Streptantibioticus cattleyicolor NRRL 8057 = DSM 46488: one gene and its partner. The protein of the gene in region 1 interacts with the protein of each later gene in a pairwise test. Links are inferred from orthologs where the notes say so. Each region holds a gene or a part of one and is shown on either strand. Other genes may lie near its edges. The genes, in order: ftsZ and rlmN.

What was found.
Region 2: the proteins of ftsZ (region 1) and rlmN interact in binary tests that used the Escherichia coli proteins (3 or more experiments, as listed by UniProt). The link is inferred for Streptantibioticus cattleyicolor NRRL 8057 = DSM 46488 from one-to-one orthologs.

Annotation. Positions count from the first base shown.
Region 1 is NC_017586.1:1,302,770-1,318,063, reverse strand. Bases 3,213-6,124 are described here. They hold ftsZ (cell division protein FtsZ), read left to right. Parts: upstream 3,213-4,012; coding sequence 4,013-5,236; downstream 5,237-6,124. Other genes in these bases: SCATT_RS05530 (YggS family pyridoxal phosphate-dependent enzyme), read left to right, coding at 6,005-6,124; pgeF (peptidoglycan editing factor PgeF), read left to right, coding at 5,247-6,008; SCATT_RS05545 (cell division protein FtsQ/DivIB), read left to right, coding at 3,213-3,738. In the rest of the region: murD (UDP-N-acetylmuramoyl-L-alanine--D-glutamate ligase), read left to right, coding at 1-324; putative lipid II flippase FtsW, read left to right, coding at 381-1,787; murG (undecaprenyldiphospho-muramoylpentapeptide beta-N-acetylglucosaminyltransferase), read left to right, coding at 1,794-2,888; more of SCATT_RS05545, read left to right, coding at 2,917-3,212; more of SCATT_RS05530, read left to right, coding at 6,125-6,724; SCATT_RS05525 (cell division protein SepF), read left to right, coding at 6,849-7,409; SCATT_RS05520 (YggT family protein), read left to right, coding at 7,472-7,756; SCATT_RS05515 (DivIVA domain-containing protein), read left to right, coding at 7,803-8,921; ileS (isoleucine--tRNA ligase), read right to left, coding at 9,101-12,229; SCATT_RS05505 (TraR/DksA family transcriptional regulator), read left to right, coding at 12,798-13,679; lspA (signal peptidase II), read left to right, coding at 13,762-14,391; SCATT_RS05495 (RluA family pseudouridine synthase), read left to right, coding at 14,448-15,294. UniProt on the Escherichia coli protein: Essential cell division protein that forms a contractile ring structure (Z ring) at the future cell division site. The regulation of the ring assembly controls the timing and the location of cell division.
Region 2 is NC_017586.1:4,773,926-4,789,091, forward strand. The notes cover bases 1,355-4,138. They hold rlmN (23S rRNA (adenine(2503)-C(2))-methyltransferase RlmN), read left to right. Parts: upstream 1,355-2,085; coding sequence 2,086-3,192; downstream 3,193-4,138. Other genes in these bases: SCATT_RS21075 (phosphatidate cytidylyltransferase), read left to right, coding at 1,355-2,002; SCATT_RS21085 (ECF transporter S component), read left to right, coding at 3,342-3,968; SCATT_RS21090 (ABC transporter ATP-binding protein), read left to right, coding at 3,990-4,138. Also shown: pyrH (UMP kinase), read left to right, coding at 1-200; frr (ribosome recycling factor), read left to right, coding at 345-902; more of SCATT_RS21075, read left to right, coding at 902-1,354; more of SCATT_RS21090, read left to right, coding at 4,139-5,396; SCATT_RS21095 (energy-coupling factor transporter transmembrane component T family protein), read left to right, coding at 5,393-6,160; SCATT_RS40385 (hypothetical protein), read right to left, coding at 6,944-8,008; SCATT_RS21105 (ABC transporter ATP-binding protein), read right to left, coding at 8,061-8,789; SCATT_RS21110 (aspartate aminotransferase family protein), read right to left, coding at 8,947-10,308; SCATT_RS21115 (Lrp/AsnC family transcriptional regulator), read right to left, coding at 10,311-10,814; SCATT_RS21120 (gamma-aminobutyraldehyde dehydrogenase), read left to right, coding at 11,019-12,455; SCATT_RS21125 (adenosine deaminase), read right to left, coding at 12,553-13,599; SCATT_RS21130 (putative Ig domain-containing protein), read right to left, coding at 13,702-15,166.

The DNA of each region.
Region 1 (15,294 bases):
GGCGGGCTGGCCAAGGGCGCCACCTTCGACGAGCTGGTGGCCGGCGCGGCCGGCCGGCTGCGCGGCGTGGTGCTGCTCGGCGCCGACCGCGCGCTGATCGCCCAAGCGCTGGCGCGACACGCCCCCGAGGTCCCGGTGACCGACCTGGAACGGACCGACACTGGGGCGATGGCCGAGGCGGTCGACGCCGCGCGGCGCCTCGCCCGGCCGGGCGACACCGTCCTGCTGGCCCCCGCCTGCGCCTCGATGGACATGTTCACCGACTACGGCAAGCGCGGCGACGCCTTCGCCGAGGCCGTACAGGGCCTGACCGACCACCACTAGCCGGGCGTCCGCGCGTCGCCGGTCAACCGGCGGGACGTACGAGGAAAGGGACGCGCATGACGGACGGAGGTCCTGGCGCCCGCAACGGAACACGCCGCCCGGGGCCGGGGGCCGCCCGGGCGCTGCCGCCCCGGCGCGTCCCGCCCCGGGCCGGCGCCGCCGTACCCGGCCCGGGGCGCGCGCCGAGCGGTGCCGCCGCCCGCGGCCGGCTCGCCCCGCGCGGCCCGCTGGCGCTCCTGGAACGGGCCCGGCGCACCTGGGACCGCCCGCTGACCGCCTACTACGTCATCGTCGGCGCCGCCTTGCTCATCATCGTGCTGGGGCTGGTGATGGTCTTCTCGGCCTCCCAGATCAAGGCGTTGCAGCGCGGCCTGCCGTCCACGTACTTCTTCCGCAAGCAGCTGCTGGCCGCCGCGATCGGCGCGGTGCTGGCGGTGGTGGCGGCCCGGCTGCCGGTCAAGGGCCACCGGGCGCTGGCCTATCCGCTGCTGGCCGGCTCGGTCTTCCTGATGGCGCTGATCCAGGTGCCGGGGATCGGGATGTCGGTCAACGGCAACCGCAACTGGCTGGCGCTCGGCGGCCCGTTCCAGATGCAGCCCAGCGAGTTCGGCAAGCTGGCGCTGGTGCTGTGGGGCGCCGACCTGCTCGCCCGCAAGCACGACAAGCGTCTGCTCAACCAGTGGAAGCACCTGCTGGTGCCGCTGGTGCCGGTGGTCTTCCTGATCCTCGGGCTGATCCTGATCGGCGGCGACATGGGCACCGCGATCGTGCTCACCGCGATGCTCTTCGGGCTGCTGTGGCTGGCCGGCGCCCCGACCCGGCTCTTCGCCGGGGTGCTGTCGGTCGCCGGAATCCTGGCGCTCGTCCTGATCAAGACCAGTGCGCACCGGATGTCCCGGTTCGCCTGCCTCGGTGCCACCGATCCCGGTCCGGCCGACCAGTGCTGGCAAGCCGTTCACGGAATCTACGCACTCGCCTCCGGCGGATGGTTCGGTTCCGGACTCGGCGCCAGTGTGGAAAAATGGGGCCAACTCCCCGAGCCGCACACCGACTTCATCTTCGCCGTCACCGGGGAGGAACTGGGGCTGGCGGGGACGCTGTCGGTACTGGGTCTCTTCGCGGCTCTAGGCTATGCGGGTATCCGCGTGGCCGGACGCACGGAGGATCCCTTCGTCAGGTTCGCCGCGGGAAGCGTGACCACCTGGATCATGGCGCAAGCCGTGGTCAACATCGGGTCGGTGCTCGGCCTGCTGCCGATCGCCGGAGTTCCGCTCCCGCTGTTCTCCTACGGGGGTTCGGCCCTGCTGCCGACCATGTTCGCCGTCGGGCTGCTGGTCTCCTTCGCCAGGAGCGAGCCCGCGGCGCGGGCGGCACTGGCCGCGCGGGGACACGGTTTTCCGACTGGGGTAATCACACGGAGCATGAGACGGCTCGCCAGGCGACGACCGTCCAGGAAGCGGTGAATTTCGGTGCATGTCGTTCTCGCCGGCGGAGGGACCGCCGGCCACATCGAGCCCGCGCTCGCGCTCGCGGACGCCCTGCGCAGGCAGGACCCGACCGTGGGTATCACGGCGCTCGGTACGGAGCGTGGCCTGGAGACCAGGCTGGTGCCGGAACGCGGCTACGAACTGGCGCTCATCCCGGCGGTACCGCTGCCACGGCGCCCCACCCCGGAGCTGATCACCGTGCCCGGCCGGCTGCGCGGCACCATCAAGGCCGCCGAGCAGGTGCTGGAACGCACCAAGGCCGACTGCGTGGTGGGCTTCGGCGGTTACGTGGCCCTCCCCGGCTACCTGGCCGCCAAGCGCCTCGGGGTGCCCATCGTGGTGCACGAGGCCAACGCCCGCCCCGGCCTGGCCAACAAGATCGGCTCGCGGTACGCCAAGGTGGTCGCGGTCTCCACGCCCGACAGCAAGCTGCGTGACGCCCGTTACATCGGCATCCCGCTGCGCCGGGCCATCGCCACCCTGGACCGGGCCGCCGTCCGTCCGCAGGCCCGCGCCGCCTTCGGGCTCGACCCCAACCTGCCCACCCTGCTGGTCTCCGGCGGCTCCCAGGGCGCCCGGCGGCTCAACGAGACCGTCCAGGCGGTGGCGCCGCGCCTCCAGCAGTCCGGTGTCCAGATCCTGCACGCCGTCGGCCCCAAGAACGAGCTGCCGACCCCCAACAACATGCCCGGCATGCCGCCCTACGTCCCGGTGCCCTACCTGGACCGGATGGACCTGGCCTACGCCGCCGCCGACATGATGCTGTGCCGGGCCGGCGCGATGACGGTGGCCGAGCTCTCCGCGGTCGGCCTGCCCGCCGCCTACGTCCCGCTGCCCATCGGCAACGGCGAACAGCGGCTCAACGCCCAGCCGGTGGTCAAGGCCGGCGGCGGCCTGCTGGTGGACGACGCCGAGCTGACCCCGGAGTGGGTGCTGGGCAACGTGCTGCCGGTGCTGACCGATCCGCACCGGCTGTACGAGATGTCCCGGTCCGCCGCCGAGTTCGGCCGCCGGGACGCCGACGACCTGCTCGTCGGCATGGTGCACGAGGCCGTCGCGGCCGGCCGGGCAGGATAGGGCCGCGAACGGACGGAAGGGTGGAGGCGTGGCCGGACCGATGACGACCCGGCGGGCGGAGCGGGAGACCGCCGGTCCGCCCCGCCCCACCCCGCCCGCCGCCCGGCGCCCGCGGCTCTCCCGGCGCGGCCTGCTCCTGCTGCTGGTCGCGGTGGCCGTGGTGGTCGCCGGCTGCCTGGCGGTGCTGTACCTCTCGCCCTGGCTGCGGGTGCGTCAGGTGCGGGTCACCGGGGTGCGCGCGCTCGGCGCCGGTCAGGTGCGGGCGGCGGCGGCCGTGCCCGAGGGCACCGCGCTGGCCTCGGTGGACACCGACGCGGTGGCCGGACGCGTCCGTTCCGGGCTGCCCGGGGTGGCCGCGGTGGAGGTGGTCCGTTCCTGGCCGCACACCCTGACGCTCAATGTGACCGAGCGAACTCCGGCAGCCGTTCTGGAAAAGGACGGAAAATATGTGGAACTGGACGCCGATGGTGTCCGTTTTGCCACGGAGTCGACCGCTCCTTCCGGTGTTCCCCGGGTGGAATTGGCGACCGGTTCCGGAACGCGCGACGGATCGGCCGGCCGGGACGCTTCGTCCAGTAATGGCTATTTCGGCCCGGATCGTCTTCTGCGGGCCGCGGTACAGGTCGCCACGGATCTCCCCGCGCCGGTGCGCAAGCGGACCCGCGTCATCCAGGTGCGTTCCTTCGACGCCGTCTCGCTGCAACTCGACGGCGGGCGCACGGTGGTGTGGGGGAGCGCGGAGCGCGGGGCGCAGAAGTCGGTGGCGCTGCGCGCGCTGCTGAAGGCGGCCGGGGGCGCGCGCCACTTCGACGTGAGTGTCCCCAGCGCCCCCGCCGCATCGGGAAGTTGACGTCGCGCTTTCCGTGGTGACCCTGGTTCGCCCGCGTCAGGCGTGATCACATAGGGTCAAAAGAAAAGCGGTAGGTTCGGCGTGTTCGTTGAACGGGAACCGCTTGTCGACTTACTGTCCTGTCCAGGGCAGGCACAAGGCACAGACATACTGGTAACCCTAAACCTCAGGTTTAGGGTTCGGGTCGGGCGTCCGGACCGTCCCATCGGCATCCGCCGGTGCTCCGCGGCTTCGCGGGACACCGGCACGTAAATCGAGGCGAGAGGCCTTCGACGTGGCAGCACCGCAGAACTACCTCGCAGTCATCAAGGTCGTCGGCATCGGCGGCGGTGGCGTCAACGCCATCAACCGGATGATCGAGGTCGGTCTCAAGGGCGTCGAGTTCATCGCGATCAACACCGATGCGCAGGCCCTGCTGATGAGCGACGCCGACGTCAAGCTCGACGTCGGCCGCGAGCTCACCCGCGGCCTCGGCGCCGGCGCCAACCCGGACGTGGGCCGCAAGGCCGCCGAGGACCACCGCGAGGAGATCGAGGAGGTCCTCAAGGGGGCCGACATGGTCTTCGTCACCGCGGGCGAGGGCGGCGGCACCGGCACCGGCGGCGCCCCGGTGGTCGCCAACATCGCCCGTTCACTGGGCGCCTTGACGATCGGCGTGGTCACCCGCCCCTTCACCTTCGAGGGCCGCCGCCGGGCCAACCAGGCCGAGGACGGCATCGCCGCGCTCCGCGACGAGGTGGACACCCTCATCGTCATCCCCAACGACCGGCTGCTGTCCATCTCCGACCGCCAGGTCAGCGTGCTCGACGCGTTCAAGTCCGCGGACCAGGTGCTGCTCTCCGGTGTCCAGGGCATCACCGACCTGATCACCACCCCGGGCCTGATCAACCTCGACTTCGCCGACGTCAAGTCCGTGATGTCGGAGGCGGGTTCGGCGCTGATGGGCATCGGCTCGGCGCGCGGCGACGACCGCGCGGTGGCCGCGGCCGAGATGGCGATCTCCTCGCCGCTGCTGGAGGCGTCCATCGACGGCGCCCGTGGTGTGCTCCTCTCCATCTCCGGCGGCTCCGACCTCGGCCTGTTCGAGATCAACGAGTCGGCGCAGCTGGTCAGCGAGGCGGCGCACCCGGAGGCCAACATCATCTTCGGCGCGGTCATCGACGACGCCCTCGGCGACGAGGTGCGGGTCACCGTGATCGCCGCCGGGTTCGACGGCGGCCAGCCGCCCACCAAGAACCGCGAGAAGGTGCTCGGCGGTTACGGCCGCGAGGACGGCGGCGGTCAGTCCCGCCCCGGCGGCCAGTCCGCCGAGCCGTCCACCCGCCCGGCCTTCGGCGGCCTCGGCTCGGTCGCCCCGCAGCGCGACGAGGAGCCCGACCCGGCCCCGGTCGTCGAGGCCCCGCTGCCCCCCGTCACCCCGCCCCCGGCCCCCCCGGCCCCCCGCTACCACCAGGACAGCCAGGCCGAGGAACTGGACGTCCCGGACTTCCTGAAGTGATCATTCGCAGGTGATAAGCGAGCGTTACGAAGTGAGCGGCGCCCACTTCGCCTTCACCGACAGGTGGGGCGGGGTGAGCGCCGCTCCGTACGAGGAGCTCAACCTCGGCGGCGCGGTCGGCGACGACCCGGCCGCGGTCCGCGCCAACCGGGCCGCGGCGGCGGGCGCGCTGGGGCTCGACCCCGGCCGCGTGGTGTGGATGAACCAGGTGCACGGCAACGACGTCGCCCACGTCACCGCCCCCTGGGGGGACGACCCGGTGCCCGCGGTGGACGCGATCGTCACCGACCGGCCCGGGCTGGCGCTCGCGGTGCTCACCGCCGACTGCGTCCCGGTGCTCCTCGCCGACCCGGTGGCCGGGGTGGTGGCCGCCGCGCACGCCGGCCGTCCCGGGCTGGTGGCCGGGGTGGTCCCGGCGGCCGTCGAGGCGATGACCGCGCTCGGCGCCCGCCCGGAGCGGATCACCGCCCACACCGGGCCCGCGGTCTGCGGCCGGTGCTACGAGGTGCCCGAGGCGATGCGCGCCGACGTCGCCGCGGTGGCACCGCGGGCGTGGGCGACCACCTTGTGGGGGACACCGGCGGTGGACGTGGCCGCCGGAGTGCGGGCCCAACTCGTCGGCGCGGGGGTGACGAAGGGTGAGAAATCCCATATCTGCACCCGTGAATCACCGGACCACTTCTCGTACCGGCGGGAGAGGACCACCGGCCGGCTCGCCGGGTACGTATGGATCGGCAGTGACGGCACGTGCGGGAAAGACGGCAGCAAGTGACGGACAGAAAGTCGCAACTCGCCAGGAATCTGGCCGGTGTCGAGGAGCGGATCGCCGCCGCGTGCCGGGCCGCGGGCCGGCCGCGCGAGGAGGTGACCCTCATCGTGGTCACCAAGACCTACCCGGCCTCGGATGTGAGGTTTCTCGCGGAACTCGGCGTCCGTGAGGTCGCGGAGAACCGCGATCAGGAAGCGGCCCCGAAAGCGGCGGAATGCGCCGATCTCGGACTCACTTGGCACTTCGTCGGACAATTGCAGACCAACAAGGCGCGCTCCGTGGTCCGTTACGCGGACGCCGTGCACTCGGTCGACCGGCTCCGGCTGGTCTCCGCGCTCTCCTCGGCGGCGGTGCGCGCCGAGCGGACGACGGGGTGCCTGGTGCAGGTGGCGCTCGACGCGCCGACCGGCTCGCTCGGCAGCCGCGGCGGCCTCGCCCCGCAGGACGTCCCGGCCGTCGCCGACGCGATCGCCGCAGCTCAAGGGCTGCGCCTCGATGGGGTGATGACGGTCGCGCCGCTTGCCGGGGAGTACGCCTCGCAGCCGCGAAGAGCATTCGAGCGGCTGATGGAAATCGCATCTGCCCTGCGCGCGAGCCATCCTGCTGCAAACATGGTCTCCGCAGGGATGAGTTCGGACCTCGAGGAGGCCATCGCCGCCGGTGCGACACATGTGCGCGTGGGTACGGCGGTACTCGGAGTCCGTCCTGGGCTCCGGTAACGTCACCAGCAAGTCGGACCACAGCAGAAAATATGGTCATGCTCCGTCAGGTTCGGAGCTGACCGAAGTGGATCCCCTCACCTGATGACGGTGCCGATCCACCACAGAGCGGAGGACGCAGAGCATGGCCGGCGCGATGCGCAAGATGGCGGTCTACCTCGGCCTCGTGGAGGACGATGGGTACGACGGCCCGGGGTTCGACCCCGACGACGAGTTCGAACCCGAGCCGGAGCCCGACCGCGCCCGGCGTCAGCACCAGCCCCCGCAGGACGAACCGGCCCGCGTCACCCACGCGCCGGCCCCCCGGGAGCCGCGGATCGCACCCGTGGCATCCATCACACCCGAACGCCGCACTCTGGAGAAGAACGCACCGGTGATCATGCCCAAGGTCGTGTCGGAGCGGGAGCCCTACCGGATCACGACGCTCCACCCTCGCACGTACAACGAAGCCCGTACGATCGGGGAACACTTCCGGGAGAGCACCCCGGTGATCATGAATTTGACCGAGATGGACGACACGGACGCCAAGCGCCTCGTCGACTTCGCCGCGGGTCTCGTCTTCGGGCTGCACGGCAGCATCGAGCGGGTGACGCAGAAGGTGTTCCTGCTGTCTCCTGCTAACGTCGATGTAACGGCGGAGGACAAGGCCCGGATCGCCGAGGGCGGGTTCTTCAACCAGAGCTGACATACGCAGGCACGTGGAACCGGACCGCAGAGCCGGTGGAGAGCAGGGGAGAGGGAAGCGCGATGGATGTCGCAAAGCAGGTCATCCACATCGCGTTGATGTGCTTCCTGATCGTGCTGATCTTCCGGCTGGTGATGGAGTACGTCTTCCAGTTCGCCCGATCGTGGCGTCCGGGGAAGGCGATGGTGGTGATACTCGAAGCCACCTACACTGTCACCGATCCGCCACTCAAGCTTCTGCGGCGGCTGATCCCGCCGCTGCGTCTCGGGGGCGTGGCGCTCGACCTGTCCTTCTTCGTACTGATGATCATCGTCTACATCCTGATCTCCGTCGTGGCCAGGCTGTGAACGATACGGTCTTGCCAATTGCCGACGATCACGTTGAGGTGAAGAGATGCCGCTGACCCCCGAGGACGTTCGTAACAAGCAGTTCACGACCGTCCGCCTCCGAGAGGGCTATGACGAGGATGAGGTCGACGCCTTCCTCGACGAGGTCGAAGCCGAGCTGACCCGGCTGCTGCGCGAGAACGAGGACCTGCGGGCCAAGCTGGCCGCGGCCACCCGTGCCGCCGCGCAGAACCAGCAGCAGCAGATGCGCAAGCCGGAGCAGCAGGACAGGCAGGGCTCCCCCGTGCCCGCCGCCATATCCGGACCGCAGCCGGTGCCGCCCGGCCAGCAGCACCAGCAGCAGATGGGGCCGCCCCAGCTTCCGGGCGCCCCGCAGCTGCCGGCCGGTCCCAGCGGGCAGCACGGCCCGCAGGGTCCCATGGGCCCCGGCCCGATGGGACAAGGTCCGATGGGCCCGGGTGGCCCCATGGGACAGGGGCACCCGATGCAGCAGGGCGGCCACCCGATGCAGCAGCAGGGCGGACCCGGTGGCGACAGCGCCGCCCGCGTCCTGTCGCTGGCCCAGCAGACCGCCGACCAGGCGATCGCGGAGGCCCGTTCCGAGGCCAACAAGATCGTCGGCGAGGCGCGCAGCCGCGCCGAGGGCCTGGAGCGGGACGCCCGCGCCAAGGCCGACGCGCTGGAGCGGGACGCGCAGGAGAAGCACCGCGTGGCCATGGGCTCCCTGGAGTCCGCCCGCGCCACCCTCGAACGCAAGGTCGAGGACCTGCGGGGCTTCGAACGTGAATACCGCACCCGGCTCAAGTCCTACCTGGAGAGCCAGCTGCGTCAGCTGGAGAACCAGGCGGACGACTCGCTCGCCCCGCCGCGCACACCGGCGACCGCTTCCCTGCCGTCCTCGTCCTCCATGGGCGGCTCGATGGGCAGCGGCATGGCGGCGGCCGGTGCCTCCTCGATGGGCCACACCGGCGGCGGCAACCAGTCGTACGGCGGCCAGCAGATGGGCGGCCACACCGGCGGCGGCAACCAGACCTACGGCGGTCAGCAGCAGATGTCGCCGGCGATGACGCAGCCGATGGCACCGGTGCGCCCGCAGGGTCCGCAGCCGTTGCAGCAGGCGCCGACGCCGATGCGCGGTTTCCTGATCGACGAGGACGACAACTGATCGCCGACTGATCGGTTTCGGTCGCGCGGCGGTCGCCGAGTGACATAGGGCCGGGGCCCCTGGGGTTGATCCCCTGGGGCCCCGGCCCTTTTGCGTGTACGGCTCCGGCCTGGTGACCGCAGCGCGCCGACGCCGGCCGGACCGTCCCACGGCCCGGCCGGCGGCGCCGGCGGATCAGCTCACCGCCTGCGCAGCCGGAAGGTGAGGCCGAGCGCCTCGTCACGGAACGGGGCGCCGAAGGTGTCGTCGCCCTCGCCGGCGGCGAAGTCGGTGGCCAGCACCTCCTCGGCGACGAGCGGGGCGTGCTCGGCCAGGGCCGCCGCCAGCTCCTCGTCACCGGTCTGCCAGCGCAGCGCGATCCGGTCGGCGACGTCCAGGCCGCTGTTCTTGCGGGCCTCCTGCACCAGCCGGATCACGTCCCGGGCCAGACCGGCGCGGCGCAGCTGAGGGGTGACGTGCAGGTCGAGCGCCACGGTGGCACCGGAGTCGGAGGCCACCGACCAGCCCTCGCGGGGCGTCTCGGTGATGACGACCTCGTCGGGGGAGAGGGCGACGGTCTCGCCGTCCACCACCACCGAGGCGGTGCCCTCCCGCAGCGCGAGGGAGAGGGCGGCGGCGTCGGCGTCCGCGATGGCCTTGGCGACCGCCGGGGTGCCCTTGCCGAACCGCTTGCCCAGCGCCCGGAAGTTGGCCTTGGCCGTGGTCTCCACCAGCGAGCCGCCGACCTCGGCCAGCGAGGCGAGCGCGGCCACGTTGAGCTCCTCGGCGATCTGCGCCCGCAGGTCCTCCTCCAGCGACTCGAACCCGGCCGCCGCCACCAGCGCGCGGGACAGCGGCTGACGGGTCTTGACGCCGGACTCGGCACGGGTGGCCCGGCCCAGCTCCACCAGTCGCCGCACCAGCCGCATCCGCTGCGACAGCCCGGCGTCGATCAGCGCCTCGTCGGCCACCGGCCAGGAGGACAGGTGCACCGACTCCGGGGCCCGCGGGGTGGTCGGCACCACCAGGTCCTGCCAGACCCGCTCGGTGATGAACGGCACCAGCGGCGCCATCAGCCGGGTCACCGTCTCCAGCACCTCGTGCAGGGTGCGCAGCGCCGCCGCGTCGCCCTGCCAGAACCGGCGGCGCGACCGGCGCACGTACCAGTTGGACAGGTCGTCCACGAAGGCCGACAGCAGCTTGCCGGCGCGCTGGGTGTCGAACGCCTCCAGCGCCTCGGTGACCTCGCGCACCAGGGTGTTGGCCTCACCCAGCAGCCAGCGGTCGAGCAGCGGACGGTCCGCCGGGGCCGGGTCGGCATCCCCCGGGGCCCACCCGCAGGTGCGGGCGTACAGCGCCTGGAAGGCCACCGTGTTCCAGTACGTCAGCAGGGTCTTGCGGACGACCTCCTGGATGGTGCCGTGGCCCACGCGCCGGGCGGCCCAGGGCGAGCCGCCGGCGGCCATGAACCAGCGCACCGCGTCGGCGCCGTGCTGGTCCATCAGCGGGATCGGCTCCAGGATGTTCCCCAGGTGCTTGGACATCTTGCGGCCGTCCTCGGCGAGGATGTGGCCGAGGCAGACCACGTTCTCGTACGCGGAGCGGTCGAAGACCAGGGTGCCGACGGCCATCAGGGTGTAGAACCAGCCGCGGGTCTGGTCGATCGCCTCGGAGATGAACTGGGCGGGGTAGGTCGCCTCGAACAGCTCCTTGTTGCGGTACGGGTATCCCCACTGCGCGAACGGCATCGAGCCCGAGTCGTACCAGGCGTCGATCACCTCGGGCACCCGGTGCGCCTCGCCCGGGCACTGCGGGCAGGTGAAGGTGACCTCGTCGATGTAGGGGCGGTGCGGGTCGAGCCCGGACAGGTCGCGGCCGGCCAGCTCGGACAGCTCGGCGCGGGAGCCGACGCAGGTCAGGTGGCCTTCCGCACAGCGCCAGATGGGCAGCGGGGTACCCCAGTAGCGGTTGCGGGACAGGGCCCAGTCGATGTTGTTGTCCAGCCAGTCGCCGAAGCGGCCGTGCTTGACGGACTCGGGGTACCAGTTGGTGCGCTCGTTCTCCCGCAGCAGGGCGTCCTTGACCGCGGTGGTGCGGATGTACCAGGACGGCTGGGCGTAGTACAGCAGCGCGGTGTGGCAGCGCCAGCAGTGCGGGTAGCTGTGCTCGTAGGGCACGTGGCGGAAGAGCAGGCCGCGCGCGTCGAGGTCGGCCACCAGGGCCTCGTCGGCCTTCTTGAAGAACTGGCCGCCGACCAGGCCGAGCCCCTCCTCGAAGGTGCCGTCCGGGCGGACCGGGTTGACCACCGGCAGGCCGTAGGCGCGGCAGGTCTTCAGGTCGTCCTCACCGAAGGCGGGCGCCTGGTGGACCAGACCGGTGCCGTCCTCGGTGGTGACGTACTCGGCGTTGACCACGTAGTGGGCGTCGTCCAGCTCGACCAGGGTGAACGGGCGCCGGTAGGTCCAGCGCTCCATCTCGCGGCCGGCGAAGCTGCGGCCGGTGGCCGACCACCCCTCGCCCAGCGCCTTGGCCAGCAGCGGCTCGGCCACCACCAGGCGTTCGTTGCCGTCGGTGGCCTCCACGTAGGTCACCTCGGGGTGGGCGGCCACCGCGGTGTTGGACACCAGCGTCCACGGGGTGGTCGTCCACACCAGCAGCGCGGCCTCGCCGGCCAGCGGGCCGGAGGTGAGCGGGAAGCGCACGAAGACCGACGGGTCGACCACGGTCTCGTAGCCCTGCGCCAGCTCGTGGTCGGAGAGCCCGGTGCCGCACCGCGGACACCAGGGGGCGACCCGGTGGTCCTGGACCAGCAGCCCCTTGTCGAAGATCTGCTTGAGCGACCACCACACGGACTCCACGTACTCGGGGTCCATGGTGCGGTAGGCGTCGTCCAGGTCGACCCAGTAGCCCATGCGCCGGGTCAGCTCGGCGAAGGCGTCGGTGTGCCGGGTGACCGACTCCCGGCACTTGGCGTTGAACTCGGCGATGCCGTACCGCTCGATGTCCTGCTTGCCGGAGAAGCCCAGCTCCTTCTCGACCGCCAGCTCCACCGGGAGCCCGTGGCAGTCCCACCCGGCCTTGCGGGTCACGTGGTGGCCCTGCATGGTCTTGAAGCGCGGGAAGACGTCCTTGAAGACCCGGGCCTCGATGTGGTGGGCGCCCGGCATGCCGTTGGCCGTCGGCGGGCCCTCGTAGAACCCCCACTCCGGGCGCCCCGCGCTCTGTTCGAGCGAGCGGGCGAAGACCTTGTTCTCCTGCCAGAACGCGAGCACCTCGTGCTCCAGCGCTGGCAGGTCGACCTGGGCGGGCACCTGGCGGTACTGGCTCATCCAACATCCTCCGGCGGGAACGTCGCACGTCTACCGTCGGAGGGACGAGAAACGCCGCCGCTGCGGCCTTCCCGCGGTACCACCCTCCTTGGCCGGGGAACGGGGGCTCCCTCGGCCCACTCATTGAGCCGCGACGACGGTTCTACTCGCCCGGCACGCCACGCTCCGGGTTTTCCTCCGCCGGCTCCGGGGTGATCTTCGCGCCGCGCACACCCCCGGGCTCGCACCGTCCCCGGGTCGCTGATGGCTGCGTACGGCGTTACTCGTCCCCATCCACGCCTTTCGCTGCGCCCCAGTGTACGGCGCGGCCGGGTGGGCTTCCTCCGGATGACCGACGGTGACCCCGGGTGACCCGAATGGGCAGAGGCTGCCTGCCATATGCCTCGCTTCTCGGGGCGTACCGGATTATGCGCCCGCGAGCTGGGCACAACGTGTGCAGACCATGGGGTGCGGCGGCGCCCGCCGGACGGTTGGGCGGCGGCGTGCCCCGTTGCCGCGGGTCTCATGTCGATTTATCGTTCCGGCACCATTCGCTAGCAAGATCACCAATTGTTAAGGGGCCGCGCTCATGGTGGTGAAGAAGCCCGCCGCGGAATCCGCCCGGCGTACCCCGGAGCACGCCCCGGCACCGGCGGCGAAGAAAGCCCCCGCCCGCCGGACCGGCGCCGAGAAGACGTCCAGGAGCCCGCTCCCGGCCGTCCCCGCCGAGGCCGGCGAGGAGCACACTGGCAGCACCGCCACGACCGGGCCGGCCCGGCGGACCGGCCCCCGGCGGCGCAGCGACCCGGCCACCGCGCCGCACCCGGCCGGCGGAACGGGGACCGCCGCCCGGCTCGCGGCCGGCGCGGCACACGGCGGGGTGGCCCCGGCCGGCGACGACGAGGCGGCCACCAGCACCACCACACACCAGGCGACGGCCGCGGCGAACGACGCGACCGCTGAGCAGACGGAGGCCAAGACGGTGGTTGCGAAGAAGACAGTGGCCGACGCGGCCGGATCCGACACGTCCGCGTTCCCCGCGGCCCGCGCCGCGGCCGAAGGCGCCCCCGCCGAACCCGGCACCCTCGCGGTACGCCCCGGTGAGGAGCCGTGGACGCCCGACGAGGTCGCCGAGGCCCGGACCGAACTGGACTCCGAGGCCCGCCGGCTGCGCGGCGAGATCAAGGCGGCCGAGGAGGCCATCTCCGGCCTGATGCGCGACTCCGGCGACGGAGCCGGCGACGACCAGGCCGACGTGGGCACCAAGAACATCTCCCGCGAGCACGAGATGGCCCTCGCCGACAACGCCCGCGAGATGCTCCGGCAGACCGAGCACGCCATGGAACGCCTGCACAACGGCACCTACGGGCTCTGCGAGTCCTGCGGCAAGCCGATCGGCAAGGCCCGTATGCAGGCGTTCCCCCGGGCCACCCTCTGCGTCGAGTGCAAGCAGCGGACCGAACGCCGCTGACCGCGGCCGGACGCGTGCCGTACGCTCGATCCCGTCAGTACGCCCGGCGGGCTGCCCCGGGACCGAAGGCTGAGGGACTCACGTGACGAAGGCGGAGCGGACCATCGGTACGCCAGGTTTCGACCAGGAACAGGAGCCGGAGCGGGCCACGGCACGCGCGGCGGAGGAACCGGCGGAGGCGTCCACCGGCCCGGCACCGGCCGACGACGCCCCGCCGGCCCCCCGGGGCAGCCGGCGCCTGCTGGTGCTCTTCGGGGTGGCCGCGTTCGCCTACGCGCTCGACCTGATCTCCAAGACGCTGGTGGTCCAGTACCTGGAGAACCAGCCGCCGGTCCCGCTGCTCGGCCGCTACCTCCAGCTGTGGGCCATCCGCAACTCGGGGGCCGCCTTCGGCATCGGCGAGGGCATGACCGTGGTCTTCACGGTGATCGCGCTGGTGGTGATCGGCGTGATCGCCCGTCTGTCCCGCAAGCTCTACAGCGTGCCGTGGGCGATCGCGCTCGGGCTGCTGCTCGGCGGGGCGCTCGGCAACCTCACCGACCGGATCTTCCGGGCCCCCGGCGTCTTCCAGGGCGGCGTCGTCGACTTCATCGCCCCGGCCCACTTCGCCGTCTTCAACCTGGCCGACTCCGCCATCGTCTGCGGCGGCGTGCTGATCGTCTGGCTCTCCTTCCGCGGCCTGGACCCGGACGGCACCGTCCACCGCAACTGACCCCCCGGCCGACCGCGCGGGACGAGGGGGTCCGCGGTTCCGGCATACTCGATCGGGTGAGCACGCTTCCCGAGACCCGTACCCTGCCCGTCCCCGAAGGCCTGGAGGGCGAGCGCGTCGACGCCGCGCTCGCCCGGATGTTCGGCTTCTCCCGTACCAAGGCGGCCGAGCTGGCCGCCGACGGCAAGGTGCGGGTGGACGGCGCCGCGGCCGGGAAGTCCGACCGGGTGCGCGGCGGAGCCTGGCTGGAGGTCGAGATGCCGGCCCCGGCGGCCCCGGTCCGGGTGGTCGCCGAACCCGTCGAGGGCATGGAGATCGTCCACGACGACGACGACGTGGTGGTGATCGTCAAGCCGGTCGGCGTCGCCGCCCACCCCAGCCCCGGCTGGACCGGCCCCACCGTGATCGGCGGGCTGGCCGCGGCCGGCTACCGGATCTCCACCTCCGGCGCCGCCGAGCGCCAGGGCATCGTCCACCGGCTGGACGTGGGCACCTCCGGGCTGATGGTGGTCGCCAAGTCGGAGCTGGCCTACAGCGTGCTCAAGCAGCAGTTCCGCGAGCGCACCGTCGACAAGCGCTACCACGCGCTGGTCCAGGGCCACCCCGACCCGCTCAGCGGCACCATCGACGCCCCCATCGGCCGCCACCCCACCCACGACTACAAGTGGGCCGTCACCGCCGACGGCAAGCCCAGCGTCACCCACTACGACCTGGTGGAGGCGTTCCGCGCGGCGAGCCTGCTCGACATCAAGCTGGAGACCGGCCGCACCCACCAGATCCGGGTGCACATGGCCGCCCACCGCCACCCGTGCGTCGGCGACCTCACCTACGGCGCCGACCCCACGCTGGCCAAGCGGCTGCGGCTGACCCGGCAGTGGCTGCACGCCGTCCGGCTCGGCTTCG
Region 2 (15,166 bases), 3.5 Mb from region 1 along the record:
CGGTGAAGTTCGACGCCCTGGAGTACGGCGAGGTGATCTCCCGCGACCTGCGGGTGGCCGACGCCACCGCGATCACGCTGTGCCGCGACAACGAGCTGCCCATCCTCGTCTTCGAGCTCCTCACCGAAGGGAACATCGCGCGCGCCGTGAAGGGTGAGAAGATCGGCACGCTGGTGAGCGGGCACGGCACCCGGGACTGACCCGTCCGCCGCCCCGCCGGACCCGAGGCGACGAAGGTCCGGCGCGGGGATGGACAAACGCGCTGCCGGTTCGCCACCGTGCAGGGAACACGCGCGCACGCAGGGGCGAGATGTGAAGCTCACGACCCAGACCAGGAGCACATGGTGATCGAAGAGACCCTCCTCGAAGCCGAGGAGAAGATGGAGAAGGCCGTCGTGGTCGCCAAGGAGGACTTCGCCGCGATCCGCACCGGGCGTGCGCACCCGGCGATGTTCAACAAGATCGTGGCCGAGTACTACGGCACCATGACGCCGATCAACCAGATGGCGTCCTTCTCGGTGCCGGAGCCGCGCATGGCGGTGGTGACCCCGTTCGACAAGAGCTCGCTGCGGGCCATCGAGACCGCGATCCGCGACTCCGACCTGGGCGTCAACCCGACCAACGACGGCACCATCATCCGGGTGGTCTTCCCGGAGCTGACCGAGGAACGGCGCAAGCAGTTCATCAAGGTCGCCAAGGGCAAGGCCGAGGACGCCAAGGTCTCCATCCGCAGCGTCCGCCGCAAGGCCAAGGAGACCCTGGACAAGCTGGCCAAGGACGGCGAGGCCGGCGAGGACGAGGTCCGCCGCGCCGAGAAGGAACTCCAGGACGCCACCGACAAGTACGTGGCCCAGGTCGACGAACTGCTCAAGCACAAGGAAGCCGAGCTCCTCGAGGTCTGATGAACGACTCTTCACGGGGAGCTCCGCCGGGCGCCGGCTACTGGGGAGCCCCCGAGCAGGCGCGTGCCGCCGGGGGGTTCCCCGCGGGGCAGGCGGAGGGTGCCGGGTACGACGGCGGCGGGGCGGCGCACACCGGGTACGTGCCGCCGTCCCCGGACGCCGTCGGCGCGGGACCGGCGTACCGGGCGGAGCACCCCGTGCCGGACGGCTCCGGCGGGCCGCGGCCGGAGGGCCGTCCCGCGCCGGGTGAGCCGGGGCCGGAGGGGCGGCCGGGCCGCGCCAAGAAGAAGGCGGGCCGCAACCTGCCCGCCGCCATAGGGGTCGGCCTCGGCCTCGGCGCGGTCATCATCGCCTCGCTGTTCGTGGAGAAGACGGTCTTCGTCGGCGTCGTGGTGCTCGGCGTGGTCGTCGGGCTGTGGGAGCTGACCAGTCGGCTCGCCGAACGCAAGCGGATCCACGCCCCGTTGATCCCGCTCGCGGTGGGCGGCGCCGCGATGGTGGTGGCCGGCTACGTCCGCGGCGCGGAGGGCGCCTGGGTGGCGATGGCGCTCACCGCGCTGGCGGTGCTGGTGTGGCGGATGACCCAGCCGCCGCAGGACTACCTCAAGGACGTCACCGCCGGGCTCTTCGCCGCGTTCTACGTACCGTTCCTGGCCACCTTCGTGGTGATGATGCTGGCCGCGCACGACGGTCCGTGGCGGGTCTTCGTCTTCCTGCTGCTCACCGTGGTCAGCGACACCGGCGCGTACGCGGTCGGCTGGCGCTTCGGCAACCACAAGCTGGCGCCGCGGATCAGCCCCGGCAAGACCCGCGAGGGGCTGGTGGGCGCGGTGGCCTTCGCCATGGCGGCCGGCGCGCTCTCCATGACGTACCTGATCGACGGCGGCCGGTGGTGGCAGGGGCTGCTGCTGGGACTGGCGGTCGCCGCCAGCGCCACCCTCGGCGACCTCGGCGAATCCATGATCAAGCGGGACCTGGGCATCAAGGACATGGGCACCCTGCTGCCCGGCCACGGCGGCATCATGGACCGCCTGGACTCCCTGCTGCCCACCGCCCCCGTGGTCTGGCTGCTGCTGGTGATCTTCGTCGGCGCGAGCTGACCCGTACCCCGCCACCGCCCCGCACCTGGCCCGCCGCACACGCGGCGGGCCTTGTCGTACGGATCTGCGACACTGGACAAATCATGCCTGCACCCGGAGAACTGACCTTCGCCGCGCCGCGCGGCGCCAAGAAGCCGCCGCGGCACCTCGCCGACCTCGACCCCGCCGAGCGCCGCGCCGCCGTCGCCGAGCTGGGCGAGAAGCCGTTCCGCGCCAAGCAGCTGTCGCAGCACTACTTCGCGCGGTACGCCGACGACCCGGCGACCTGGACGGACATCCCGGCGGCGGCGCGGGGCGCGCTGGCCGAGGGGCTGCTGCCGGAGTTGATGTCGGTGGTGCGCCACGTCTCCTGCGACGACGACACCACGCGCAAGACGCTGTGGCGGCTCTTCGACGGCACGCTGGTCGAGTCGGTGCTGATGCGCTACCCGGACCGGGTCACCATGTGCATCAGCTCGCAGGCCGGCTGCGGCATGAACTGCCCGTTCTGCGCCACCGGCCAGGCCGGGCTCACCCGCAACCTGTCCACCGCCGAGATCGTCCACCAGATCGTGGCGGGCATGCGGTCGCTGCGCGACGGCGAGGTGCCCGGCGGTCCGGCCCGGCTGAGCAACATCGTCTTCATGGGCATGGGCGAGCCGCTGGCCAACTACAACCGCGTGGTGGCCGCCATCCGCCGGCTCACCGACCCCGCGCCGGACGGCCTCGGGCTCTCCCAGCGCGGCATCACCGTCTCCACCGTGGGCCTCGTCCCGGCCATGCTGCGCTTCGCCGACGAGGGCTTCAAGTGCCGGCTCGCGCTGTCGCTGCACGCCCCCGACGACGAGCTGCGCGACACCCTGGTACCGGTCAACACCCGCTGGAAGGTACGCGAGGTGCTCGACGCCGCCTGGCACTACGCCGAGGTCTCCGGCCGCCGGGTCTCCATCGAGTACGCGCTCATCCGCGACATCAACGACCACGCCTGGCGGGCCGACCTGCTCGGCCGCCTGCTCAAGGGCCGCCGCGCGCACGTCAACCTGATCCCGCTCAACCCCACCCCGGGTTCGAAGTGGACGGCCTCCAGCCCCGAGGACGAGAAGGCGTTCGTCCGCGCCCTGGAGGCGCACGGCGTGCCGGTGACGGTACGCGACACCCGCGGCCAGGAGATCGACGGCGCATGCGGCCAGCTGGCCGCTTCCGAGCGCTGACCTGGCACTGATATCGTCTGAACGCCCAAAAGTGAACACCTGATCCAATTCCGACAGGGGAGCGCGCCAGCGCTGAGAGTGCGGCCGGCCACGCCACGCCGCAGACCCTCGAACCTGATCCGGGTAATGCCGGCGAAGGGAGTTCGGCCATGACACCGGCCAATCCGCGACCGCGGCCCGATTCCGCGGCCACCACCACGCCCGCCCGCACCAACCGCTGGCGCACCGTCGACATCGTGGTCGCCGCCGTCCTCGGCGCCGCCTTCGGCGTCATCTTCTGGGGCTGGAGCACTCTGTGGAACGGCCTGGCCAGCGCCATCCCGCTGCCCGCCCGCGGGGTGATCTACGGCGTGTGGCTGGTGCCCGCCGTCCTCGGCCCGCTGGTCATCCGCAAGCCCGGGGCCGGCATCTTCTGCGAACTGGTCGCCGCCAGCGTCGCCACCCTCTTCGGCTCCCCCTGGGGCCTGGTCACCCTCGCCTACGGGGTGCTCCAGGGCATGGCCGGCGAGTTCGGCTTCGCGCTCACCGGCTACCGCGTCTGGCGGTGGCCCACCGCGCTGGCCGGCGGCGCGCTCGCCGGGATCGCCGCCTCGCTGCTGGACAACGCGCTGTACTACGCCGCCAGCTCCACCGGCTGGCAGATCGCCTACGCCGCCCTGGTCACCGTCAGCTCCGCGGCCATCGCCGGCCTCGGCAGCCTCGCCCTCACCAGGTCGCTCGCCCAGACCGGGGTGCTCGACCCGTTCCCGTCCGGCCGCGAACGCGCCGCGGTCTGACGGCACTTCGGTGAGCACGGCATGAGCACGGTACGGCTGCGCGGCTTCGGACACCGGCACGCCGGACGCCGCCGCTGGGCGGTACGCGGCGTGGACCTGGAGATCGGCCACGGGGAACGGGTCGGACTCCTCGGCCCGTCCGGCGCCGGCAAGTCCACCCTGCTGGCCGCCCTGGCCGGACTGCTGCCGCCCGAGGCCGGCGACCGCGAGGGCACCGTCGAGATCGACGGCCGCGACCCGCGCGAGGCCCGCGAGCGCATCGGCATGGTCTTCCAGGACCCGCAGTCCCAACTGGTCATGGAACGCGCCGGGGACGACGTCGCCTTCGGCCTGGAGAACCGCGGCACGCCACCGGAGCGCATCCCCGCCCTCGTCGCCGAGGCGCTGCGCCGCGTCGGGTTCCGGTACGACGTACGGCGGCCCACCAGCGCGCTCTCCGGCGGCGAACAGCAACGCCTCGCCCTGGCCGGTGCCCTGGTCACCGGCCCCGGTCTGCTCCTGCTGGACGAGCCCACCTCCAACCTCGACCCGGCCGGCGCCGCCCTCGTCCGCGAGGTGCTGGCCGGGCTGGACGGCACCACCCAACTCGTCGTCGAGCACCGGATCGCCGAACTCGCCCCGCAACTGGACCGGATCGTCGTCCTCGAACCGGGCGGCGGCGTCCGCGCCGACGGCCCGCCCGAAGCGGTCTTCGCCGAACACGGTGAACGCCTCGCCGCCGAGGGCGTCTGGGTGCCCGGCCACCCGCTGCCCGCCCACCCCCCGGCCGGCGCCGCCGGCCCCGAACTGCTGCGTACCCGTTCCCTCGGCCACCGCCCGGTCTTCGAACGGCTCGCCGACACCGCGGTCCAGGCCGGCGAGGCGCTCGCCGTGGTCGGCCCCAACGGCGCCGGCAAGTCGACCCTCGCCCTCCTGCTGGGCGGCCTGCTCGCCCCCACCGACGGACGGGTGGCCGCCACCGCCGAACTCGCCGGCCCCGACGCCGCCCGCCCCCCGCACCGCTGGCGCCCCCGCGTGCTCGCCGGACGCATCGGCTCCGTCTTCCAGAACCCCGAGCACCAGTTCGTCACCGCCCGGGTACGGGACGAACTCACCCTCGGCGCCGGCGATCCGGCCCGCGCCGACGAACTCCTCGTCCGCCTACGGCTGGACGCCCTCGCCGAGGCCAACCCGCACACCCTCTCCGGCGGCGAACAACGCCGGCTCTCGGTGGCCACCGCGCTCGCCGCCGCCCCCCGCCTCCTCGTCCTGGACGAACCCACCTTCGGCCAGGACCGCCGCACCTGGACCGAACTGGTCGCCCTCCTCGCCGGCCTGCGCGACGAAGGCCACGGCATCGTCGCCGTCACCCACGACCCCGACTTCACCACGGCACTCGCGGCCCGTGAACTCCGGCTCGGCGCGGCGCGGTTGGAGGTGTCCCGGTGATCAACCGTGCCGCGCCCATCGCCGACCCCGCCGCGCCGCTGGCGCGGCGGAACCCGGTGGCCAAACTGGTCGCCGCCGCGGTCGTCGCGCTCGCGCTCGTGCTCAGCCTGGACCCGGTGGCGCCCGGCATCGCCTTCGGCGTCGAACTGGCCGTCGTACCGTTCTTCGGCATCCGCTACCCCGTACTCGCCCGGCGCGTCTGGCCGTTGCTGCTGGGCATCGTCGGCGCCGTGGTCACGCTCTTCCTCTTCGCCACCGACCGGCAGCACATCCTCACCTCCGCCCTGGCGCTCGCCCTGCGCCTGCTGGCCGTCGCCCTCCCCGGCGTCCTCGCCTTCGCCACCACCGACCCCACCGACCTGGCCGACGCGCTCATCCAGAACGCCAAGGTCCCCCCGCGGTTCGCCATCGGCACGCTGGCCGCCTGGCGGCTCGTCCCCCTCCTCGGCGACGAATGGCGCCTCATCCACCACGCCCGCCGCGCCCGCGGCGTCGACCCCGGCCGCAACCCCCTCGCCCACCTCCGCCTCTTCGCCTCCGCCTCCTTCACCTTGCTCGTCGGCGCGATCCGCCGCGGTACGCGTCTCGCCACCGCGATGGACGCCCGCGGCTTCGACGCGGGCACCCCCCGCACCAGCGCGCGCCGCGTCCCCTTCGGCGTGGCCGACGCCCTACTGATCGCCGCCGCGACCGGTGCCGCCGCGCTGGCGGTCGGAGTGAGCGTGTGGACAGGCGAGTTCCGCCCGATCTTCACCGCCCCCTGACGGTTCGCCCGCGCGGGTCCGCTACGCGCTGGCGGTCAGCGGGTTCGCTCGCGCTGGTGGTCAGCCATTACTCCGTGGCCCGGTTCGCCCGGTTCGGGGTGCCGGGGTGGCCCCCGTTCGCCCCTGCCCGGTGGGGGGTTGGGGTGGGTTTTTGGTCTGGTTCGGCACGGGGTGGCTTCGCCTATGCGTCGTACGGGGTCGGGGGCGCGCCGGGGGTGACTCCTCGCTCCAGGTATCCGCCACAGCTTGGCTCCGGCTACTGGGTCGCTGCGGGGACACCCCCGACACACCCCCTTGCGCCGTCGTGCGGGTGCCTCTCTTCGCGGGTGGGGGTGAGTAAGGAGGTTGGGGTCACCCCGATCTCCTTCTCACCCCCTCCGTGCCGCAGCGCGGAACGCAACAGAACGGGGGCGTGCAGGGGTGTCCCCGCAGCGACCCAGCGGGGCGGCGGAGAGCCGACGACGAAACGTGGAGCGAGGAGTCACCCCGGAGGGCCCCCGGAAACCAAGGCAGACAGTGCGCACCCCGCACTGTACGAACACAGCCACGGGTGGGCGGGGGAAGCATCAGTGACGCCAGCCACGACGAGACGGGGGGCCGGGGGCGCCCCGAGGAGGTAATGGCTGACCGCCAGCGCGAGCGAACCCTCACCCCGGAGGGCCCCCGGGAACCCAGGAAGACAGTGCGCACCCCGCGCTATACGCGTACAGCCACGGGTGGGCGGGGGGAAGCATCAGTGACGCCAGCCACGACGAGACGGGGGGCCGGGGGCGCCCCGAGGAGTCAATGGCTGACCGCCAGCGCGAGCGCGGCCGCTTTGGGGAGGACGGCCACCACCACGACGGCCGAGGTCAGCGCGAGCGCGCGCACAAGCAGGGCACGGCGCAGCACCCCCACCGTCGCCCCAGCCTCCCGCAGGGAAACCGTCACCGCCCGCCTCGCCTCCCTCGCCTCCGTCGTCGCCGCTGCCGCCGCCGTCACCGCCGCGGCCAGCACGATCGCGGCACCCACGGTGGTGAAAGGGGTCGCGTACGGCGCCGGGACAGCGGCCGGGACGGCGCACACCACCGTGGCGAGCACGGCGAAGGGGCGGCCGAGATGCCCCGCCTCGGCCTGCAGGGTGCGGCCGGAGATCAGCCGAAGGGCGCCGGGCCGCCGCCAGGACAGCAGGCGCCCGCACAGGTGCACCAGTCCCGGCCCGGCCGTCACCACCCCGACGGCGGCCAGCACCCACCCGGCCAGCGCCAGCGGCGGGACCCCGCCGAGGTGGCCGGGGAGCGGCAGGGCGGATACGCGCGGCGGGCGGCGGGCGGCGTACCCGGCGACGGCCGACCCGGCGAGGGCCGCCGCGCAGCCCCAGCCGAGCGCGGCCGGGGCGGCCGGACGCCGGCGGCGCGGACGTACCGCCACCGCGGAGGCCACCGCCGACGTCAGCGGCGCGGCCAGCAGCAACGTGGCCACCCCGGCGGCCGGCAACCGGGCCGCCTCGTGCGCCCGCGCCACCCCGGCGAGGGCGACCGCGCTGCCCAGGGCGGCGGTGACCGCGGTGGCGAGGGCGGCGGGGAGCGCCGGGCGTCCGCGGCCGACCCGGGCCACCGCCGGGTGCGCGGGGTGGCGGCTGCCGTGGTCGGCCCGGCTCACCGCGCCCGCCAGGTAGGCCAGCGCCGCCAACGGCACCGCGCACCACGCCAGCCGCAGCGCCGAGGCGGCGGTGTCCTCCGGGTGGCGTACCGCGTTCCCGAGCGCGGCGAGCAGCAGCAGCCCGGTGCCGGCCGCCACGGCCAGCAGGACCAGCCGCCGCAGCAGGGCGGAGGGACGCGGACGCAGGATCAGTCGCAGATGGAGCATGACGTGGCGCCTTCGCAGCGGATGTCGTGACGGGCGGTGCGCCGCACGGGCCTCACGCGGAGGTCACGCACGGGGCCGTACCCTCCTGCGCCGGTCCGGCGGGCCCCGCGTCGAGCAGGCCGTCGAGGATCGGGACGGTGCGGTCGGCGTACCGGGCGGCCTCGGGGTCGTGGGTGGCGAGCACCACGGTGATCCGGTGGGTGCGGGCGGCGGTGGTCAGGGCGCGTAGCACGTGGGCCTGGTCGGGGCGGTGCAGCGGGGCGGTGGGCTCGTCGGCGAAGAGCACGTCGGGCACGGTGACCAGGGCGCGGGCGACGGCGACGCGCTGGCGCTGGGACTGCAGGAGGTCGGCCGGGCGGCGGCGGGCGAGCGGGGCGACGTCGAGCCGTTCGAGCCATTCGTCGGCGGCGCGGCGGGCCGTCCGGTAGGAGGCGCCGCGCAGCAGCAGCGGCAGCGCCGCGTTCTCCCGCGCGGTCAGCTCCGGCACCAGGCCGGGGACGGGGCCGACCCAGCCGAACCGGTCGCGCCGCAGCCGTTCACGGGCGCCACGGGAGCGGCTGTGCAGCGGCGTGCCGTCGAACCACACCTCGCCGGCCTCCGGGCGCAACTGGCCGGACAGACAGGCCAGCAGCGTGGACTTGCCGGCTCCGCGGGGGCCGAGGACGGCCAGGATCTCACCGGGCGGCACGCCCACCGTGGCGCCGAGCAGCGCGGGGGAGCCCTGGTGCGAGCAGCGCAGCCCGCGGGCCCACAGCAGGTGGTTGCCGGGCGGCGCCGTCATGCGGGTACCTCCGCTCGTCCGTCCGTTCGTCCTCACCGGGGCGAACGAGCCGGGGGCGGATCGGTTACCGCGCGCACGGGCCCCGTGCCGTCCGTTCGGGGGAGGACGGCGGCACGGGGCCCGCGGGTCAGGGAGGGATCGCGTCGCGCGAGGGGGGTTACAGCTTGGTCCACGCCTCCGTCAGGACGGTACGGATGATCTGCTCGATCTCGTCGAAGGTCGACTGGTCGGAGATGAGCGGCGGGGAGAGCTGGATGACCGGGTCGCCGCGGTCGTCGGCGCGGCAGTACAGGCCCTCCTCGAACAGCTTCTTGGAGACGAAGCCGTACAGGATGCGCTCGGACTCCTCGTCGTCGAAGGACTCCTTGGTGACCTTGTCCTTGACCAGCTCGATGCCGTAGAAGAAGCCGTTGCCGCGCACGTCGCCGACGATCGGCAGGTCGTGCAGCTTCTGCAGGGTCTTCAGGAAGGCGCCCTCGTTGGCCAGGACGTGCTGGTTGAGGCCCTCGCGCTCGAACAGGTCGAGGTTGGCCAGCGCGACCGCGGCGGAGACCGGGTGGCCGCCGAAGGTGTAGCCGTGCAGGAAGGTGTTGTCCTGCTTGTAGAACGGCTCGGCGATGCGGTCCGAGACGATCGCGGCGCCGATCGGCGAGTAGCCGGAGGTCATGCCCTTGGCGCAGGTGATGATGTCGGGCACGTAGTCGAACTTGTCGCAGGCGAACATCGTGCCGAGCCGGCCGAAGGCGCAGATGACCTCGTCGGAGACGAGCAGCACGCCGTGGCGGTCGCAGATCTCCCGCACCCGCTGGAAGTATCCGGGCGGCGGCGGGAAGCAGCCGCCGGCGTTCTGCACCGGCTCCAGGAAGACCGCGGCGACGGTCTCCGGGCCCTCGAAGAGGATCTGCTGCTCGATCTGGTCGGCGGCCCAGCGGCCGAACGCCTCCGGGTCGTCGCCGTGGATCGGGGCGCGGTAGATGTTGGTGTTGGGCACCTTGTGGGCGCCGGGGACCAGCGGCTCGAAGGGGGCCTTGAGGGCCGGCAGGCCGGTGATGGACAGGGCGCCCTGCGGGGTGCCGTGGTAGGCGACGGCCCGCGATATCACCTTGTACTTGGTGTGGTTGCCGGTGAGCTTGTGGTACTGCTTGGCCAGCTTCCAGGCGGTCTCCACCGCCTCGCCGCCACCGGTGGTGAAGAAGACCTTGTTGAGGTCGCCCGGGGCGTAGTGCGCCAGCCGCTCGGCCAGTTCGATCGCCTTGGGGTGGGCGTACGACCACACCGGGAAGAAGGCCAGCTCGGCCGCCTGCTTGGCGGCGACCTCGGCGAGCTCGCGGCGGCCGTGGCCCGCCTGGACGACGAAGAGGCCGGCCAGCCCGTCGAGGTACTTCTTCCCGTCGGTGTCGTAGATGTACGTGCCCTCGCCGCGGGTGATCGTCGGCACCGGGGCGTTCTCGTACGACGACATGCGGGTGAAGTGCATCCACAGGTGGTCGTACGCAGTCTTTGACAAGTCCGCGCTCATGGCTATCTGGTTCCCCAGGTGTAGGTCTGCTTCCGGAGCTTGAGGTAGACGAAGCTCTCGGTGGACCGCACGCCGGGCAGCGCGCGGATCCGCTTGTTGATCGTCTCCAGGAGGTGGTCGTCGTCCTCGCAGACGATCTCGATCAGCAGGTCGAAGGAGCCGGCCGTCATGACGACGTACTCCACCTCTCCCATCTCGGCCAGCGCGTCGGCGACCGGTTCGAGGTCGCCCTCGACGTTGATGCCGACCATCGCCTGGCGCCGGAACCCCACGGTGAGCGGGTCGGTGACGGCGACGATCTGCATGACGCCCTGGTCGAGAAGTTTCTGGACACGCTGCCGTACGGCCGCCTCGGACAGGCCGACGGCCTTGCCGATTGCGGCGTAGGGCCGGCGTCCGTCCTCCTGCAACTGCTCGATGATCGCCTTGGAGACGGAGTCGATCACCGGAGCGCCGTTGCGGTCCTTCGGGTCAGGTGTACGAGTGGCCACGACCCCACTCTGCATGAGAGGTCGTCTTTCCCGCAACCCAGAATCGATGAAATCCGTTGTTGATCGCTCAAAATTTTACTGATTCCATTGCGAGCGGCGTGTGGGTATGTCGAAACCGCCCGTCCTCCCGTTAGGGTGGGAGGTGTCTCGACGTACGGACACCAGGTCGTACGGACATCAGGTCCACCGAACCGGCACAGCACCAGACAGGAGAAGGCAGTGAGCGAACTCCGTACCCTGCGCAACTACATCGACGGGGAGTTCCGCGACGCCGCCGACGGCCGCACCACCGACATCGTCAACCCGGCCACCGGTGAGGTGTACGCGACCGCGCCGCTGTCCGCCGCCGCGGACGTCGACGCGGCCATGGCCGCCGCCGCTGCCGCCTTCCCGGCCTGGCGGGACACCACTCCGGCCGAGCGGCAGCGGGCGCTGCTGAGGATCGCCGACGCGATCGAGGCGCGCGCCGAGGAGCTGATCGCCGCGGAGAGCGAGAACACCGGCAAGCCGATCGGTCTGACCCGGACCGAGGAGATCCCGCCGATGGTCGACCAGATCCGGTTCTTCGCCGGGGCCGCGCGGCTGCTGGAGGGGCGCTCGGCCGGCGAGTACATGGAGGGGATGACCTCCATCGTGCGCCGGGAGCCGGTCGGGGTGTGCGCCCAGGTGGCGCCGTGGAACTACCCGATGATGATGGCGGTGTGGAAGTTCGCCCCGGCGATCGCCGCGGGCAACACGGTGGTGCTCAAGCCCTCCGACACCACCCCGGCCTCCACCGTGCTGCTCGCCGAGATCCTCGGCGGCATCCTGCCCAAGGGCGTCTTCAACGTGATCTGCGGCGACCGGGAGACCGGCCGGCTGATGGTGGAGCACCCGACCCCGGCGATGGCCTCCATCACCGGTTCGGTCCGGGCCGGCGTCCAGGTGGCCGGCAGCGCCGCCAAGGACGTCAAGCGGGTCCACCTCGAACTCGGCGGCAAGGCCCCGGTCGTGGTCTTCGAGGACGTCGACATCCACAAGGCGGTGGAGGACATCGCGCTGGCCGGCTTCTTCAACGCCGGCCAGGACTGCACCGCCGCCACCCGCGTGCTGGTCCACGAGTCCGTCCACGACGAGTTCGTCACCGCGCTGACCAAGGCCGCCGCCGAGACGAAGACCGGTCTGCCGGACGACGACGACGTGCTCTACGGCCCGCTCAACAACGCCAACCAGCTCGCCCAGGTCACCGGGTTCATCGAGCGGCTGCCGGAGCACGCCAGGGTGGAGACCGGCGGCGCGCGCGTCGGCGACAAGGGGTACTTCTTCGCCCCGACCGTCGTGACCGGGCTGCGCCAGGACGACGAGATCGTCCAGAACGAGGTCTTCGGCCCGGTGATCACCGTGCAGAAGTTCACCGACGAGGAGCAGGCCGTCGAGTACGCCAACGGCGTGGAGTACGCGCTGGCCTCCTCGGTGTGGACCAAGGACCACGCCCGTGCCATGCGGATGTCGAAGAAGCTCGACTTCGGCTGCGTGTGGATCAACACCCACATCCCGCTGGTCGCCGAGATGCCGCACGGCGGCTTCAAGAAGTCCGGCTACGGCAAGGACCTGTCGGCCTACGGCTTCGAGGACTACACGCGCGTCAAGCACGTGATGACCTCGCTGGACGGCTGACCGGACCCGGACCGGGACGGCCGCCGCGACCAGGTGTCGCGGCGGCCGTCGTCCGTTCCAACGGCCCCGCGCCGCAGGGCCGTTGACCGGCGCGGGGTCAGCTGCGGGCGGCGGTGTACGCGTCGATCTCGGCGGCCAGCCGGGACTTGCCCGCCTCGTCGAGGAAGGACGCGGTCACCGCGTTCTTCGCCAGGGCGGCCACCCCGGCCGCGTCGAGGCCGAGCAGCCGGGCGGTCACCGCGTACTCGGTGTTGAGGTCGGTGCCGAACATCGGCGGGTCGTCGCTGTTGACGGTGACCAGCACCCCGGCCGCCACCATCTCCTTGACGGGGTGCTCGTCCAGGGTGGCCACCGCGCGGGTGGCGATGTTGGAGGTGGGGCAGACCTCCAGCGGGATGCGGTGCTCGGCGAGGTGGGCCAGGAGCCGCGGGTCCTGGACGGCGCTGGTGCCGTGGCCGATGCGTTCGGCGCCCAGCTCGGTCAGCGCGTCCCAGATGGTCTGCGGCCCGGTGGTCTCGCCGGCGTGCGGCACGCTGTGCAGCCCGGCCGCCCGCGCCCGGTCGAAGTACGGCTTGAACTGCGGCCTGGGCACCCCGATCTCCGGGCCGCCCAGCCCGAAGGAGACCAGCCCCTCGGGTGCCTGGTCCACCGCGATGTCGCAGGTGACGGCGGCCGACTCCAGCCCGGCCTCGCCGGGGATGTCGAAGCACCAGCGCAGCACGGTGCCCAGCTCCGCCTCGGCGGCCTTGCGGGCGTCCTCGATCGCCTCCAGGAACGCCTCGGCCGGTATGCCGCGCCGCACCGAGCTGTAGGGGGTGATGGTCAGCTCCGCGTACCGGATGTTCTGCCGGGCCATGTCCCTGGCGACCTCGTAGGTCAGCAGCCGGACGTCCTCGGGGGTGCGGATGAGGTCCACCACCGACAGGTAGACCTCGATGAAGTGGGCGAAGTCGCGGAAGGTGAAGTAGTCGGCGAGGACCTCGGGGTCGGCCGGGACCTTCGAGTCCGGGTGGCGGGCGGCCAGTTCGGCAACGATGCGCGGCGAGGCCGAGCCCACGTGGTGCACGTGCAGCTCCGCCTTGGGCAGCCCGGCGATGAACGCCGCCAGATCCTGGTCGCCGGCCGGTACGGAACTGGTGGTCATCGGTCCTCCACATGTCGTCGGTCGGCTCATGGTAGACGCCGGGAACGACACGGCGGGCCCGGGCGGTTCACGCCCGCCCGGGCCCGCGTCCGGTGACCGGGGTCAGCCGATGTCGAGCGCGGTGTCGTCGATCAGGAAGTCGGTGGCGAGCGAGGAGTCCTCGGTGCCGGTGAACTTCAGGGTCACCGTCTGCCCCGCGAACGAGGACAGGTCGAAGGACTTCTGCACGTAGCCGGTGTTGGCATTGGCGTTGGAGTAGGTCGCCAGGGTGGTGGAGCCGGCCTGGACGGTCAGCTTGTCGTAGGCGGTGGTGCCCGACTCCTGGGTGTCGATGTGCAGCCAGAAGCTGAAGGTGGCCTTGCAGCCGGCCGGGATGGTCACCGTCTGGGACAGGGTGTCGGTGTGGGTGGTGCCGTAGCCGTCCAGCCACGCCTTCCACGAGCCGGAGTGGGCCGGCTCACTGCTGCTGTTGTCGATCACGCCGGAGGAGGCGCTCCACGGCGCGGCGCTGCCGGTCTCGAAGCCGGGGTTGCCCAGCAGCTGCGAGGCGGTGCAGCCGCCGCCGGAGGAGCTGGTGACGGTCCAGGTGAAGGTGGTCGAGCCGGTGGCGCCGGTGGTGTCCTTGGCGGTCACGGTCACCGTCGAGCTGCCGGCGGTGGTCGGGGTGCCGCTGATCAGACCGGTCGAGGAGTTGATCGACAGCCCGGCCGGCAGACCGGTGGCGCTGTAGGTCAGGGTCTGGCCGGAGGCCGAGTCGCTCGCCTTGATCTGGAGCGAGGCGGCGGTGTTCACCACGGTGGACTGGTTGCCCGGGTTGGTCACCGTCACCGTGTTGCCGGTGCTGGAGCCGGAGGTGAAGGCGGCGGTGCCGTTGGGGGTGCCCAGACCCGTGGGACCGTCGTAGCCGGGGCCCGCGGTGCACAGGTACGACGGCGAGCACGAGCCGTTGCTGCCCGAGGTCACGTCGTTGAGCGCGGAGGTGTGGGCGTACGGGTACGAGGCCGGGTAGCTGTTCGCGGCCGGGGTGCCGGCCAGCGCGTAGACCGAGGCGATGATCGGCGAGGAGGCGCTGGTGCCGCCGTAGACGTTCCAGCCGGAGCCGCCGTAGGTCTGGTAGACGGCCACGCCGGTGGCCGGGTCGGCGACCGCGGAGACGTCGGAGATGGTGCGCTTGGCGCAGCCGGTGTCCTTCTGCCAGGACGGCTTGGGGTCGTAGGCGGAGCAGCCGGAGCCGGTGCCCTCGGTGCTGGAGGTGTTCCAGACCGACTCGCTCCAGCCGCGGGAGTTGCTCGCCCGGGTCAGCGCGGTGCCGCCGACCGAGGTGACGTACTGCGAGGCGGCCGGGTACTCGGCCCCGTAGGCGCTGTCACCGGCGCTGACGGTGATGGCCACGCCGGGGTGGTTGAAGTACTGGCTGTCGGCGGTCAGGTCGGAGGAGTCCTCCGCGCCGCCGTAGCTGTTGGAGACGTACTTGGCGCCCTGCGCGACCGCCTGGTTGACGGCGGTGCCCAGGTCGCTCATGTTGGCGCTGTTCGCCTCGACCAGCAGGATGTGGCACTGCGGGCAG